Regions from separate parts of the Paenarthrobacter sp. NEAU-H11 genome, predicted to be linked through region 3. Evidence: riboswitches for the same ligand, from Rfam matches in the RefSeq annotation. Region 3 holds a riboswitch; each other region holds the start of a gene.

Region 1 (4,268 bases), on a different contig from region 3:
TGCTGGTCACCAAGGCGGACATCAAGGATCCTGCGGAGCTGCTGGCCAACTACACCCACCTGGACTTCCCCGTGATCATCAGCCGGACGGCGGATGCGCAGGCCTCGGGCGTGGATGCCCGCTCCGACGACGGGCTCTCCGCCCGCCTGGACAGGGCCGCCGTCGCGGAGCTCCGGACCCACCTCGGCGGGAAAGTGACCGTGATGCTGGGGCATTCCGGCGTGGGCAAGTCAACCATGGTGAATGCGCTGACCGGGGCCGAACGGGCCACCGGAGGGGTGAACGCGGTGACCGGCCGGGGCAGGCACACGTCGTCGTCCGCCCTCGCCCTGCGCCTCGCTGACGCGCCGTCCGGCAGCTGGATCATCGACACCCCCGGCATCCGCTCCTTCGGCCTGGCCCACGTGGACCCGGACCGGATCCTGCGCTCCTTCCCGGACCTCTCCCCCGGCACGGATGACTGCGAGCGCGGCTGCAAGCACACAGCCACCGCCGTGGACTGTGGGCTGGACGCGTGGGTAGCGGGAGGCCATGCCGGACCCACCGGTTCAGCAAGGCTGGCCTCCCTGCGGCGGCTCCTGGGGACGGACCCCCGAATGGAAGCCCAGGAGGCCAAGGAGCTGGGCAGCGTTAACTGACGGGGCCCGGTTCCCGGCAGAACGGCGCGCAGACGGTAGTTTGGAACCATGATCCAACCCGCTTCGAGCTACAACGATGACCTGCGCCTGGCCCACGTCCTGGCCGACTCAGTGGACGACCAGACAATGAGCCGCTTCAAGGCGCTGGACCTCCACATCGAGACCAAGCCGGACCTGACGCCCGTCACCGATGCCGACAAGGCGGCCGAGGAGGCCATCCGCGGCCAGCTCTCCCGTTCCCGTCCGCGCGATGCCGTACTCGGCGAGGAGTTTGGCAGCACCGGCCATGGTGCGCGGCGGTGGATCATCGATCCCATCGACGGCACCAAGAATTTCGTCCGCGGCGTTCCGGTGTGGGCCACCCTGATCGCCCTCGTGGACGAAGGCGAGCCGGTGGTGGGCGTGGTGAGCGCCCCTGCACTGGGCAAGCGCTGGTGGGCGGCCAAGGGCATGGGCGCCTATATGGGACGTTCCCTGGCAGCCGCAACCCGCCTCCGCGTGTCCAACGTGTCCAAACTGTCCGACGCTTCCCTGTCTTATTCGAGCCTTGGCGGCTGGAAGGAGCGCGGTAACCTCAACGAATTCCTGGGCCTCACGGAGGACGTGTGGCGTACCAGGGCATTCGGGGACTTCTGGTCGTACTGCATGGTGGCGGAAGGCTCGGTGGATATCGCCTGCGAGCCCGAGCTCAACCTCTACGACATGGCCGCCCTGGTGCCCATCGTGGTTGAAGCGGGCGGCCGGTTCACATCGCTGGAAGGTGAGGACGGCCCGTTCGGCGGCAACGCACTGGCCACGAATTCCATCCTTCACTCGGAGGTGCTGCGCCGGTTGAACCCGGACCTGGACGACCTCCTCTGACCCTCCTCTTCCGAATAATCAACGGCGGGCACCTCCGAAAGGAGGCGCCCGCCGTCGTTATCTTCGGCAAAAGCGGACCTTTTCAACTGCGCGTAACAATGGCCTTAACATTCCAGCCGGCTTTTAGCCTGCGCGGGCTATGTCCTACGCTCTTAACCAGGTCACGAGTGCCAGCGCTAAACCCCGGTTTGCTGGCCGGCAACCCTCCATTCGCGGTGGGGTGCCCCGGGTGACGACCAGGCCGGTCCGGAACGGATGCGGCAAGCGCGGATTCCCCCAGCGGAGTCCTGTTCCAAAGTGAGGTCTCTGTGACAACAGCCACCGTCTCCCCCAACGCCGCAATCCAGCCTGACGCCGCAGCACAGCCCGGACAGGACGCCCTCTTCGACCAGCGCCACGCCGCAGCCGGCCGTCCCCTGGCGGCAGTCACGGGCGCCGAAATCCAGGCTCCCCTGATCCATGGCGGGCACGTCCGGTACGCGAACCTGGACTATGGCGCGTCCGCGCCGGCGCTTTCCGTGGTGTCCGCCTACCTCAATGAAATCCTGCCGTTCTACGCGAGCGTGCACCGCGGAGCCGGCTACGCCTCCCAGATCAGCACCTCGGTCTACGAGAATGCCCGTGCCATCGTCCGGGAGTTCGTGGGCGGCCGCCCGGACGATTCCGTGATCTTCACCCGGAACACCACCGACTCCCTCAACCTGCTGGCCGGCTGCCTGCCCGTCACGAACGGCCGGGCTGACGGCGACGTCCTGTACCTCGACATTGAGCACCACGCCAACCTGCTGCCATGGCAGGGTGTCCCCCACCGCAGCATCGTGGCGGACGACACCATCGCAGGAACCATTGAGGCCGTGCGTGCCGAACTGCAGCACGGCGGGGTAAGCCTGCTCGCCGTCACCGGCGCGTCGAACGTCACGGGCGAGATCCTTCCCGTCCGTGCCCTCGCCGCACTCGCCCACGAGCACGGCGCACGGATCGTGGTGGACGCGGCCCAGCTGGCGCCGCACCGCCGCATCGACATCACCGCTGACGACGTCGACTACATCGCCTTCTCGGGGCACAAGCTTTACGCGCCTTTTGGCGCCGGTGTGCTGGTGGGCCGGCCGGACTGGCTCGACGCCGGAACACCGCACCTTGCCGGCGGCGGCGCCGTCAAGGAGGCAAGGCTCGACGGCGTCAGCTGGGCAACGGGCCCGGCCCGCCACGAGGGCGGATCACCGAACGTGCTGGGAGCGGCCACCCTGGCCCGCGCAACGCAGGTCATCGCGGGGCTGGACCAGGACCGCTGGCACGCGCACGAATCGGCCATCCGCTCCTACCTGGTGGAGGGCCTGCAGGGAATCGACGGCGTGACCGTCCACCAGATCTTTCAGGACACCAACCCGGATACGGACACCATCGGCGTGGTCAACTTCTCGGTCGAAGGCTACGACGCCGGACTGGTGGCGGCGTACCTGTCGGCAGAGCATGGCGTGGGCCTGCGTGACGGCCGCTTCTGCGCCCACCCGCTGCTGAAGCGGCTGGGGCTGCCGTCCGGATCCCTCCGTGCCAGCTTCGGCGTGGGATCCCGGCTTGACGATGCCGAGCGTCTGCTGGCAGGCATCCGGGACCTGCGGACCAAGGGGCTCGGCTGGGACTACGTGGTGGACGCGGGCCGCTGGGTTCCCGCCAACGACAAGCGCACCTACCCCCACTGGGCGCCCAACACCCCGGGAACGGCCGGCGCCGCCCCCTGCATCGACGACTGACCTGCGGCGTGCGCTCAGCCACGCCCGGGCGGGTACGGTAAATTCGGAAGGTAGCAACGAGACCCAACGAAGGAGGCCACGCGTGGCACGGGGTGGCCCCAGGCTGGATCACGGCCGGCGGCGGGAGCTGGGCCAGAGCTTCCAGGATGGCGGTAGGCACTATCAGCAGGTGCGGCCCGGGTATCCCGCTGAGACAGCACAGTGGCTGGTACCTCCGGGCGCCCGGTACGCGCTCGACGTTGGTGCCGGCACGGGCAAGTTCACTGAACTGCTGCTGCGGCTGGGGCTGTCCGTCACGGCGGTGGACCCCTCAGCCGACATGCTCGGACAGCTGGCGGAACATTATCCCGGCGCCGCGGCTGTCCTGGGCACCGCGGAGGCCACCGGCCTGCCTGACTCAGCGTTCGACGTCGTCACCGTGGCGCAGGCCTGGCACTGGTGCGATGCGCTGCGGGCAAGCACGGAACTGGCCCGCGTCCTCCGCCCCGGGGGAACGCTTGGCCTGGTGTGGAACCAGCTGGACACGTCCGTCCCCTGGGTCCACCGGCTCTCGAGGATCATGCATGCCGGGGACGTCTACAAACCCGGTTTCCGGCCGCTGGTGGGGCCTGAGTTCGAGGGCTTGCAGGACCACCTGACGCACTGGCAGGACTCCGTCACCACCACCGACCTGATGGAGCTGACAAAGTCGCGCAGCTACTACCTCCGTGCGGGTGAGGCCACCCGGGCGAAGGTACTGGCGAACCTCGACTGGTACCTGCATGAGCACCTCGGACATGCGCCGGACGAAGACCTGGAGTTGCCATACCTCACCCTGGCCTGGCGGGCGGTGAGGGCATGAGTGCCCTCCACCGCCGGCCCCGCCAGTCCCCGCATGGCGGCGGCGAGCCGGTAGGCTTGATCCCGTGAAGACCAGCGCGCCCTCCTCCTCCATCGAGGACTACGTCAAGGTCATCTACTCATTCACCGAATGGCAGGACAAGCCCATCACGTCCTCCCAGCTGGCGCAGCGCCTTGG
Region 2 (4,268 bases), on a different contig from region 3:
CTGGCCAATGACACTGTCGGCCGCCTTGCACTGGTGGTTGACGGCCACCCCGAGATCTTTCCAATCAACTACGTGGTGCACCGCCGCAGCATCGCGTTCCGTACGGCCGGCGTCACCAAGCTGTGGAGTGCCCTGACAGAGAGGCCTGCCGCCTTGGAGATCGACGGCTACGATCCCCATACCGAAGAGGCCTGGAGCGTGGTGCTGCGCGGCGATACGGCGATCATCGAGGACCAGGCGGACAAGGACGCCGTGGACAGCCTGGGGCTGGAGCCATGGCAGCCGGGAGAAAAGGCAAACTACATCCGGCTGACAGCCCGTGCTTTGACCGGCCGCCGTTTCAAGGTGAACCGGCCGGACGTCTGGGCCACGCGGCAGCAGGACAAGCGGCGGGCCTCTTTCGAATAACCCGGCCGGAATGCCTGTCCGGCCAGGCTAGCCGGTTGGCCCTGCGTCCTGAAGGGACAGTTGGGCTTCAAGGCCGGAGAGCAGGATGCTGAGCCCCTGGTCAAGTTCCGTGGATCCTTCGTAGTCCGCCAGGGCGGGGGCCAGCGCACGCAGCCGCGGGAACTCCTTGGCAGGCAACCGGTGCAGTCCCAGCCGCAGCAGCACTTCGTTTTCCTCCGGGTCCACAACGAATTCCTGCAGCTCGTTCAGGATGTGGCCGTAGAGGAAGCCGTAGTAGGCGCGGTAGACGTGGAGGGCGTCCGACGGGCTGAACCCTGCCCCAATCAGCAGGGACAGGATCTGCTCGAGGGGACGCAGCGTGCCCAGCGGCCGCAGCCCCAGCGGGGTGGAGAGCGGCCTGGTCACGAGCAGCGGCACCACATTGGGGTGCTGGAGCGCAAGGCTCCGAAGGTCGTGTGCGATGCGGCGCAGCTGGGCTTTCCAATCGGGATCGTCGGGGTGGATGGTGAGTTCGTTAAGCACCAGTTCGGTGACGCCGTCCAGCAGCGCGGCGCGGTTCTCCGCATAGCGGTAGAGGCTCATCGGATCCCGGCCCAGTTCCTGGCCAAGGCGGCGCATGGTCAGCGCCTCCAAGCCTTCCGCGTCAACAACTTCGAGCGCCTTGGTCAGCACCAGCTCCCTGCTCAGCTTTTGCTTTTGGGCCGGCCCGGTGGGGGACTGGACTTTCGGGGAAGCCATGATTTCCGTCCTGGAAGGCGGCAAGCCCTTTACCCGGGTAGGTAATCCATTCGCTTGCCGAATCCGTTGTCTACGAGTAAAGTCTACATTGTAGATGCGGCAGTGACACCGCCCTGTAGCCCTTGATTTCAACTAGTAGCCCCCGGTTTCAACTAGTTCTTGATTTCCGCGGGCTTCATCAACACTCCATGCCCCGTGCACGGCATTGAGGTTCGCTGCTGTAGCCGAACGGCGGCACCACCGCACTTAGCGAAGGGAAGCCGTCATGGCGCATTCGCAGTTCGATCTCTTTCTAAAAGAAGCCACCTACATTGACCAGGCCTCGGACGCCACCCTCGACCGTGACCGCCTTTACGGCCTGTACACCAGCTGGTGCTTCATCAACCAGCAGAAGCCCGGCCTGGAGTCCAATTTCTGGATAGCCATGAATTGCCGCATCAGGCACGGCCGCAAGGGGCTGCGCATGAAAGGCCCCGCCGCTGCCGACTACATCCTGGCAAGCTACCCGGGCCTCGTCTAAGCAACGGCATCAAAACGAATACGGCGTGGACCACGTGCCTGGGGCACAGGGTCCACGCCGTTCCTTCTTAAGCGCGCTTAGGCGCGCTCCCTGCTGCTGCATCAGCCTGATCCTGCCGCTCCCCCGGGCCCCACCCCCGGACACCCAAGGAGGAGCCGCCGTCGTACTTTAGGTGAAGGTGCCGGACGGCACTTGGCTCCACTGCGGCGCCCTGCGTACTTCAGTTACGCAACATGACGACGACGGCGGTGCGGCCGCGGGCGGCAAGTGTTACGTTTTTGGGGAGTAATGAGTACCGGCGCCAAGCCCTGACTGGCCGGTCGGCAACCCTCCTTTCGCGGCGGGGTGCCTCAGGTGAACACTCGGCATATCGACCCATTCGAGCTGCAAGCGTGAGAGAAGGAGATCGTCGTGTCTGACGCACCTGCCCCTGAAGAGAAACTGTCGTACCGCCTCATCAGCGGGCCGGATGACCGCGCCTTTTGCGAGCGGATCTCCGCCGCGCTGGCGGAAGGCTATGTCCTCCATGGCAGCCCGGCGGCAACCTTCAACGGCAGCAGTGTGATCGTGGCGCAGGCGGTAGTCCTGCCGGCAGCCATCGCTTCCGCGGACGCTGCCGTGGCAGATGCCGTTGACGACCTCGAGTCCGCCGGTGATGACCTTGACTTCGGCGGCGAGGGCCACGCATGAGCTACGCCGGAGACCTGACCCCGCAGGAGGCCTGGGAAAAGCTCGAGCAGGGCGCCATCCTGGTGGATGTGCGCACGGAGGGCGAATGGGCCCACATCGGCATTCCCGACACCAAGGCCACCGAGAACGATCCGCTGTTCATCCAGTGGACCTTCCCGGGCGGAATCCCCAACCCCGACTTCATCACCGACCTTAGCCAACAGGCGCCCGAGGACAAGTCAACCGAACTGGTGTTCCTGTGCCGTTCCGGCCAGCGTTCCATCGCGGCCGCTATCGCCGCCACGCAGGCCGGCTTCACCTCCTACAACGTCCTGGAAGGCTTTGAGGGTGAACCGGACCGTTATGGAGAACGTACCGTCAACGGCTGGAAGAACCGCGGCCTGCCGACCAACCTGGGAAAGAACTAAGTGACCTTCAACGAAGACGCCGCCGGCTGGAGCCCCGACACCCAGGCCGTCCGCGGCGGGCTGGACCGCACCAACTTCCAGGAGACCAGCGAAGCTGTCTTCCTGAACTCCGGTTTCGTGTACGAATCCGCCGCCGCTGCGGAGCGGGCCTTTACGGGCGAGGACGAACGCTTTGTCTACTCGCGCTACGGCAACCCGTCCGTGGCCACGTTCCAGGAACGGCTCCGCCTGCTTGAGGGGACCGAGGCGTGCTTCGCGACGGCGTCCGGCATGTCCGCGGTTTTCACCGCCCTGGGTGCGCTGCTGGCGGCCGGGGACCGGGTGGTTGCCGCCCGCTCACTCTTCGGCTCGTGCTTTGTGATCCTGAACGAAATCCTGCCGCGCTGGGGCGTGGAGACCGTCTTCGTGGACGGCCCTGACCTGGAGCAGTGGCGTGAAGCGCTCTCCGAGCCCACCACCGCCGTCTTCTTCGAATCGCCGTCCAATCCCATGCAGGAGATCGTGGACATTGCTGCGGTGAGCGACCTGGCGCACGCTGCCGGGGCGACCGTTGTCGTCGACAACGTTTTTGCCACCCCCCTGCTGCAGCGGTGCGGGCAGTTCGGCGCCGACGTGATTGTCTACTCGGGCACCAAGCACATCGACGGCCAGGGCCGGGTGCTTGGTGGCGCCATCCTGGGTACCAAGGAGTTCATTGACGGGCCGGTGAAGCAGCTGATGCGCCACACCGGACCAGCACTGTCCGCGTTCAACGCCTGGGTCCTGACCAAGGGCCTCGAGACCATGGCGCTGCGCGTCAACCACTCCTCGGCGTCAGCCCTGCGCCTCGCGGAATGGCTGGAGGAACAGCCTGCCGTCAGCTGGGTGAAGTACCCGCTCCTGAAATCGCACCCGCAGTACGAGCTGGCCGTAAAGCAGATGAGCGCCGGCGGCACTGTCCTCACCTTGGAACTCGCCCCCTCCGGCGGCCGCTCGGGCAAGGACGCGGCGTTTGCGCTGCTGGACGGCCTGCGGATCATCGACATCTCCAACAACCTTGGCGATGCCAAGTCGCTCATCACCCACCCGGCCACCACCACGCACCGCGCGATGGGACCCGAGGGCCGGGCCGCCATTGGGCTGAGCGACGGCGTGGTGCGGCTTTCGGTGGGGCTGGAGGACGTGGACGACCTGATTGGCGACCTGGAGCAGGCACTTAAGCAGATCTAGCGCGCCGGCCGCGGCACCCCGGGGCCATGGCCTCAAGGATTCTGCAGGGAAAGGCGAACGGCCACTTCGTCGCCGTCGCTAATCTCGGCCTTGGCCCTGATGTCCTTCTTGACGGGCAAGAGGTATGTGCCGGTCCCGGTATCCGCGAAGAGCGAGGTTTGCCACGCGTGGCCGGCAATATCCGCCGCCACTTTTACCGAACCGAAAGCTTTGCTGTGGCCGGAACTGCGCGCGCGGATATCGTCCGCGACGTCCGCCGGCAGGGTCAGGAAATGCCAGCCGGCTTCCCCGGGATA
Region 3 (4,268 bases):
GCTTGCCGGCACGGTAACCAAGGTAAGGGTCAGATGGTGACGGCCCCGTTGCCGGTCTCGAAAGTTACCGAGAGGATTCCGGGGGTTCCGTGCGGAGCCACCCACTCCACAGCGACGTCCTCCAGCGGCTTCTCGACGGGTTCGCCCAGCCACTCCGTAACCCGGGCTGCGGAACCGGCAATGGTGAGGCAGCTCATCTTGACGTTGCTCTCGTAGGCGTTGGACGGGTGCAGGGACGGATCCCCCTCCCACTTGAGCATGTAGGGAACCTGGGGGTCGGCAATCAGGCCCAGGATGCCAATCTGCTTCCAGACCAATTCGCGGCCATCAGGGAACTTGCGGTTTCCGTTGACGGCGGAGCGGCCCAGCCGCTCCTCAAAGGGAGCCAGGTCGTCCACCTCGACGCACCAGCCCATCCAGCCGCCGCCCGCGGCAGACCGTGCACGCACAGCCTGCCCGAAAGGGGCCTTGTCGGAAGCGGGGTGGTCCAGGACCTCCACCACCTCGACGTATTTGTGCCCCGCGAGCGGGATGATCATATTCCGGGTTCCGAACCGCGGGTGCACCCCGCCCTTCACTGCCTCAACGCCGAGGGCAGAGGAAATACGTTCGGTGGTGGCAGCCAGGCCATCGTGTTCACAGGCGTAAGAGACGTGATCCATGCGCATGCCAACATCTTGGCACTTTGTGATCGGCCTCTCAGCTAAGGGTACCCTTACCAGGATTTTCCATCCGGGACCCCTGATTTCAACCTATTCCCGGGCGGAGATCAGGGGGACTATGTTCGTCACAATCCTGTCCCGCGCCGGTTTCATGTTCCTACACTGGGCTCAGGTCATGAGTGCCAGCGCCAAGCCCCGGCTCGCTGGCCGGCAACCCTCCATCCGCGGTGGGGTGCCCCGGATGAGGACCTGGCTGTCCGGCAACGGCCGGATGGCAAGCGCGGCCCGCGGTGCCTACAGCATGCCGGGCCCATGTCAGAGGAGCCTTAGTTGTCCAACGGATGGTCTTTTGAAACCCGCCAGATCCACGCAGGACAGGAGCCGGACAGTGCCACCGGCGCCCGTGCACTCCCTATCTACCAGACCACGTCCTTCGTATTCCCCAGCGCGGAAAGCGCCGCCAACCGTTTTGCCCTCGCTGAACTGGCGCCGATCTACACCCGCATCGGCAATCCCACCCAGGATGCCGTGGAACAGCGGATCGCCAGCCTTGAGGGCGGATTGGGAGCACTCCTGCTGAGTTCAGGACAGGCAGCAGAGACTTTCGCTGTCCTCAATATCGCCGAGGCGGGGGACCATATCGTTGCCAGCCCCAGCCTGTACGGCGGGACTTACAACCTGTTCGCACACACCTTGAAGAAGTTCGGCATTTCCGTGACCTTCGTGGCGGACCCGGACAACCTGGACCAGTGGCGTGACGCGGTCCAGCCAAACACCAAGCTCTTCTTCGCCGAAGTGGTGTCCAACCCCCGCCAGGACGTCCTGGACATCGAGGGCGTGTCAGGCATCGCCCATGATGCCGGCGTGCCCCTGATCGTGGACAACACCCTGTCCACCCCGTACCTGATCCGGCCGCTGGAATGGGGAGCGGACATCGTTGTCCATTCCGCAACCAAGTACCTGGGCGGCCACGGATCCGCGATTGCCGGGGTGATCGTGGACTCCGGAAAGTTCGACTTCGGCAAGGACCCAGCGAGGTTCCCGGGCTTCAACACCCCGGATCCCACCTACAACGGGCTGGTGTACGCCCGGGACCTCGGCAAGGACGGTGCCCTGGGCGCCAACCTGTCCTACATCCTCAAGGCCCGCGTCCAGCTGCTCCGGGACCTGGGCTCCGCCGTCTCCCCGTTCAACGCGTTCCTGATCGCCCAGGGCCTGGAAACGTTGAGCCTGCGGGTGGAACGCCATGTTGCCAACGCCACGGAAGTGGCGCGCTGGCTGCAAGGAAGGGACGACGTCGAATCCGTCGCCTACGCGGGGCTGCCCTCAAGTCCGTGGTACGAGCGGGGCCGCAAGTACGGGCCCAAGGGCACGGGCGCGATTGTCTCCTTCAACCTGGCTGGCGGGGCCGAGGCCGGCAAGCGCTTCGTTGACGCGCTGGAGCTGCACTCCCACGTGGCAAACATCGGCGACGTCCGATCCCTTGTCATCCACCCGGCGTCGACCACCCACAGCCAGCTTTCCCCGGAGCAGCAGGCCGTCGCCGGCGTGACCCCCGGCCTGGTCCGGTTGTCGGTGGGAATCGAACACATCGATGACATCCTGGCGGACCTCGAAGCGGGCTTTCGGGCAGCAAAGGACGCGACCGGGGCCTAGCCGGACACACATAGAACCCGAGACGGCGGCACGCCGGGGAAGTCACAACCAGTCACACTCTTGGCAGCAGGGCGGGGCTGTTTCGTACACTCGTACCAGGTCATGAGTGCCAGTGACAGCCCCGGCTTGCTGGCCGGCAACCCTCCTTCCGCGGTGGGGTGCCCCGGGTGAAGACCTGGCCTGCCGGTCATTCGACGGCGGGCAAGCGCGTAGAAGAGGTCTTGCCATGACGGTTACCGTCACCCGAACCACCGTCCCCGAGCACGGAATTGTCCGCTATGCCTCCATTGGGGGGCTGGAACTTGAAGCCGGGGGATACCTCCCGGACGTCACTCTGGCCTACGAAACCTGGGGCACGCTCAACGCCGATGCCAGCAATGCCATCCTGATCGAGCACGCCCTGACCGGCAGCACCCACGTGACCCGCGGCGACACGGACGAAGAAGGCTGGTGGGAACAGCTGGCCGGTCCCGGCGCTCCCGTGGACACGGACAAGTTCTTCGTGGTGTCCGTCAACATCGTGGGCGGCTGCTACGGCTCCACGGGGCCGTCGTCGGCCGCCCCGGATGGAACCCCTTGGGGCTCCCGCTTCCCCCTGGTTACCCTGCGTGACAGTACGGTGGCGGAGGCCCGGCTGGCTGACCAGCTGGGCATCAACAGCTGGTTCGCGGTCCTGGGCGGATCCATGGGCGGCGCCCGCGCCCTTGAGTGGGCCGTGACCTACCCCGAGAGGGTGCAGCGCTGCGCCGTCATCTCGGTGGGCGCCGCGAGCACGGCAGAACAGATCGCCTTCGCGCAGGCCCAGACCCTGGCCATCCGGCAGGACCCCCACTTCAACGGCGGCGACTACTACGGCGGGCCCTGCCCCGAAGCCGGGCTGGCACTTGCCCGGCGCATCGCCCACATCACCTACCGGTCCGCCGCTGAACTGGAGGGCCGCTTCGGCCGGGAACCCCAGGCGCCGGAGTCGCCCCTGAAGGGCGAGGCGCTGGCCGCCCGCGGCCGTTACCAGGTGGAAAGCTACCTGGATCACCAGGGCAGCAAGCTCGTGAAGCGCTTCGACGCAAACAGCTATATCGCCCTCACCGAGGCGCTGATGAGCCATGACATCTGCCGGGACCGGGGGACCCTGACCGAGACCCTGGCGAGATCCACCGCCAGGTTCTTCGTGGCCGCCGTGGATTCGGACCGGCTGTATTTCCCGTCCCAGTCCCGCGAACTTGCCGCGGCCCTGCCGGGAGAAGTGGACGTGCATGTCATTGAGGCGCCGATCGGCCATGACGGCTTCCTGACGGAAATAGGCCAGCTGGGCCATCAGCTTCGGGTGCACCTCTCGGCCTAAGGCCGCCCTCGCAGGCACACTTTTGTGCATTTATGCAGATAGCCTCTGCATGATTCGCCGTTGAGCTTGGCGTTCAGGCGGACCATACTCGTTGGGACCCGGCGGTTCGTGGCCAAAATCACACGTCTCCGCCACAGACTGTCCCAGTGGTGTCGAAGAAGACGCCGAAGGAGTTCATCAATGAGTACGGAAAAGTCCGCCGCGCGGCGGCCAGAGGAAACCGACGTCAAGGCCACAGGCCTGAAGAAAGTCGTCACGGCCTCCATGGCCGGCACCGTGGTTGAGTGGTACGAGTTCTTTCTCTACGCCTCCGCCGCCACGCTGGTGTTCGGCAAGATGTTCTTCCCCAACTCCGGAACCGAGCTTGACGGCATCATCGCAGCCTTCGTCACCTACGCCGTCGGCTTCGTTGCCCGACCCATCGGCGGCATCGTCTTCGGCCACTTCGGCGACAAATTCGGCCGCAAGCAGTTGCTGCAGCTGAGCATCATCCTGGTGGGTGTTGCCACCTTCCTCATGGGCTGCCTGCCGACGTTTGCGCAGATCGGCTACTGGGCACCGGCGCTGCTGGTGTTCCTGCGCTTCGTCCAGGGCTTCGCGGTGGGCGG

The links. A riboswitch is a leader RNA that binds a small molecule or an ion and turns the genes downstream of it on or off. The one in region 3 is predicted to bind S-adenosylmethionine.
Region 1: another riboswitch for S-adenosylmethionine. It lies ahead of ACQ3DC_RS00910 (aminotransferase class V-fold PLP-dependent enzyme); the one in region 3 lies ahead of metX (homoserine O-acetyltransferase MetX).
Region 2: another riboswitch for S-adenosylmethionine. It lies ahead of ACQ3DC_RS06155 (DUF1737 domain-containing protein); the one in region 3 lies ahead of metX (homoserine O-acetyltransferase MetX).

What each region holds. Positions count from the first base shown of each region.
Region 1 covers NZ_JBNZGA010000001.1:193,902-198,169, forward strand. Annotated here, with positions in the region: gene rsgA (ribosome small subunit-dependent GTPase A) at 1-638, shown strand, start outside; gene hisN (histidinol-phosphatase) at 687-1,499, shown strand; SAM riboswitch class IV at 1,659-1,772, shown strand; gene ACQ3DC_RS00910 (aminotransferase class V-fold PLP-dependent enzyme) at 1,808-3,250, shown strand; gene ACQ3DC_RS00915 (class I SAM-dependent methyltransferase) at 3,333-4,091, shown strand; gene ACQ3DC_RS00920 (metal-dependent transcriptional regulator) at 4,156-4,268, shown strand, end outside.
Region 2 covers NZ_JBNZGA010000003.1:298,530-302,797, forward strand. Annotated here, with positions in the region: gene ACQ3DC_RS06140 (pyridoxamine 5'-phosphate oxidase family protein) at 1-408, shown strand, start outside; gene ACQ3DC_RS06145 (TetR/AcrR family transcriptional regulator C-terminal domain-containing protein) at 436-1,146, opposite strand; gene ACQ3DC_RS06150 (hypothetical protein) at 1,412-1,666, shown strand; SAM riboswitch class IV at 1,951-2,065, shown strand; gene ACQ3DC_RS06155 (DUF1737 domain-containing protein) at 2,078-2,356, shown strand; gene ACQ3DC_RS06160 (rhodanese-like domain-containing protein) at 2,353-2,763, shown strand; gene ACQ3DC_RS06165 (O-succinylhomoserine sulfhydrylase) at 2,764-3,972, shown strand; gene ACQ3DC_RS06170 (DUF1905 domain-containing protein) at 4,005-4,268, opposite strand, start outside.
Region 3 covers NZ_JBNZGA010000015.1:224-4,491, forward strand. Annotated here, with positions in the region: gene ACQ3DC_RS16705 (VOC family protein) at 30-668, opposite strand; SAM riboswitch class IV at 834-949, shown strand; gene ACQ3DC_RS16710 (bifunctional o-acetylhomoserine/o-acetylserine sulfhydrylase) at 993-2,318, shown strand; SAM riboswitch class IV at 2,417-2,532, shown strand; gene metX (homoserine O-acetyltransferase MetX) at 2,545-3,660, shown strand; gene ACQ3DC_RS16720 (MFS transporter) at 3,841-4,268, shown strand, end outside.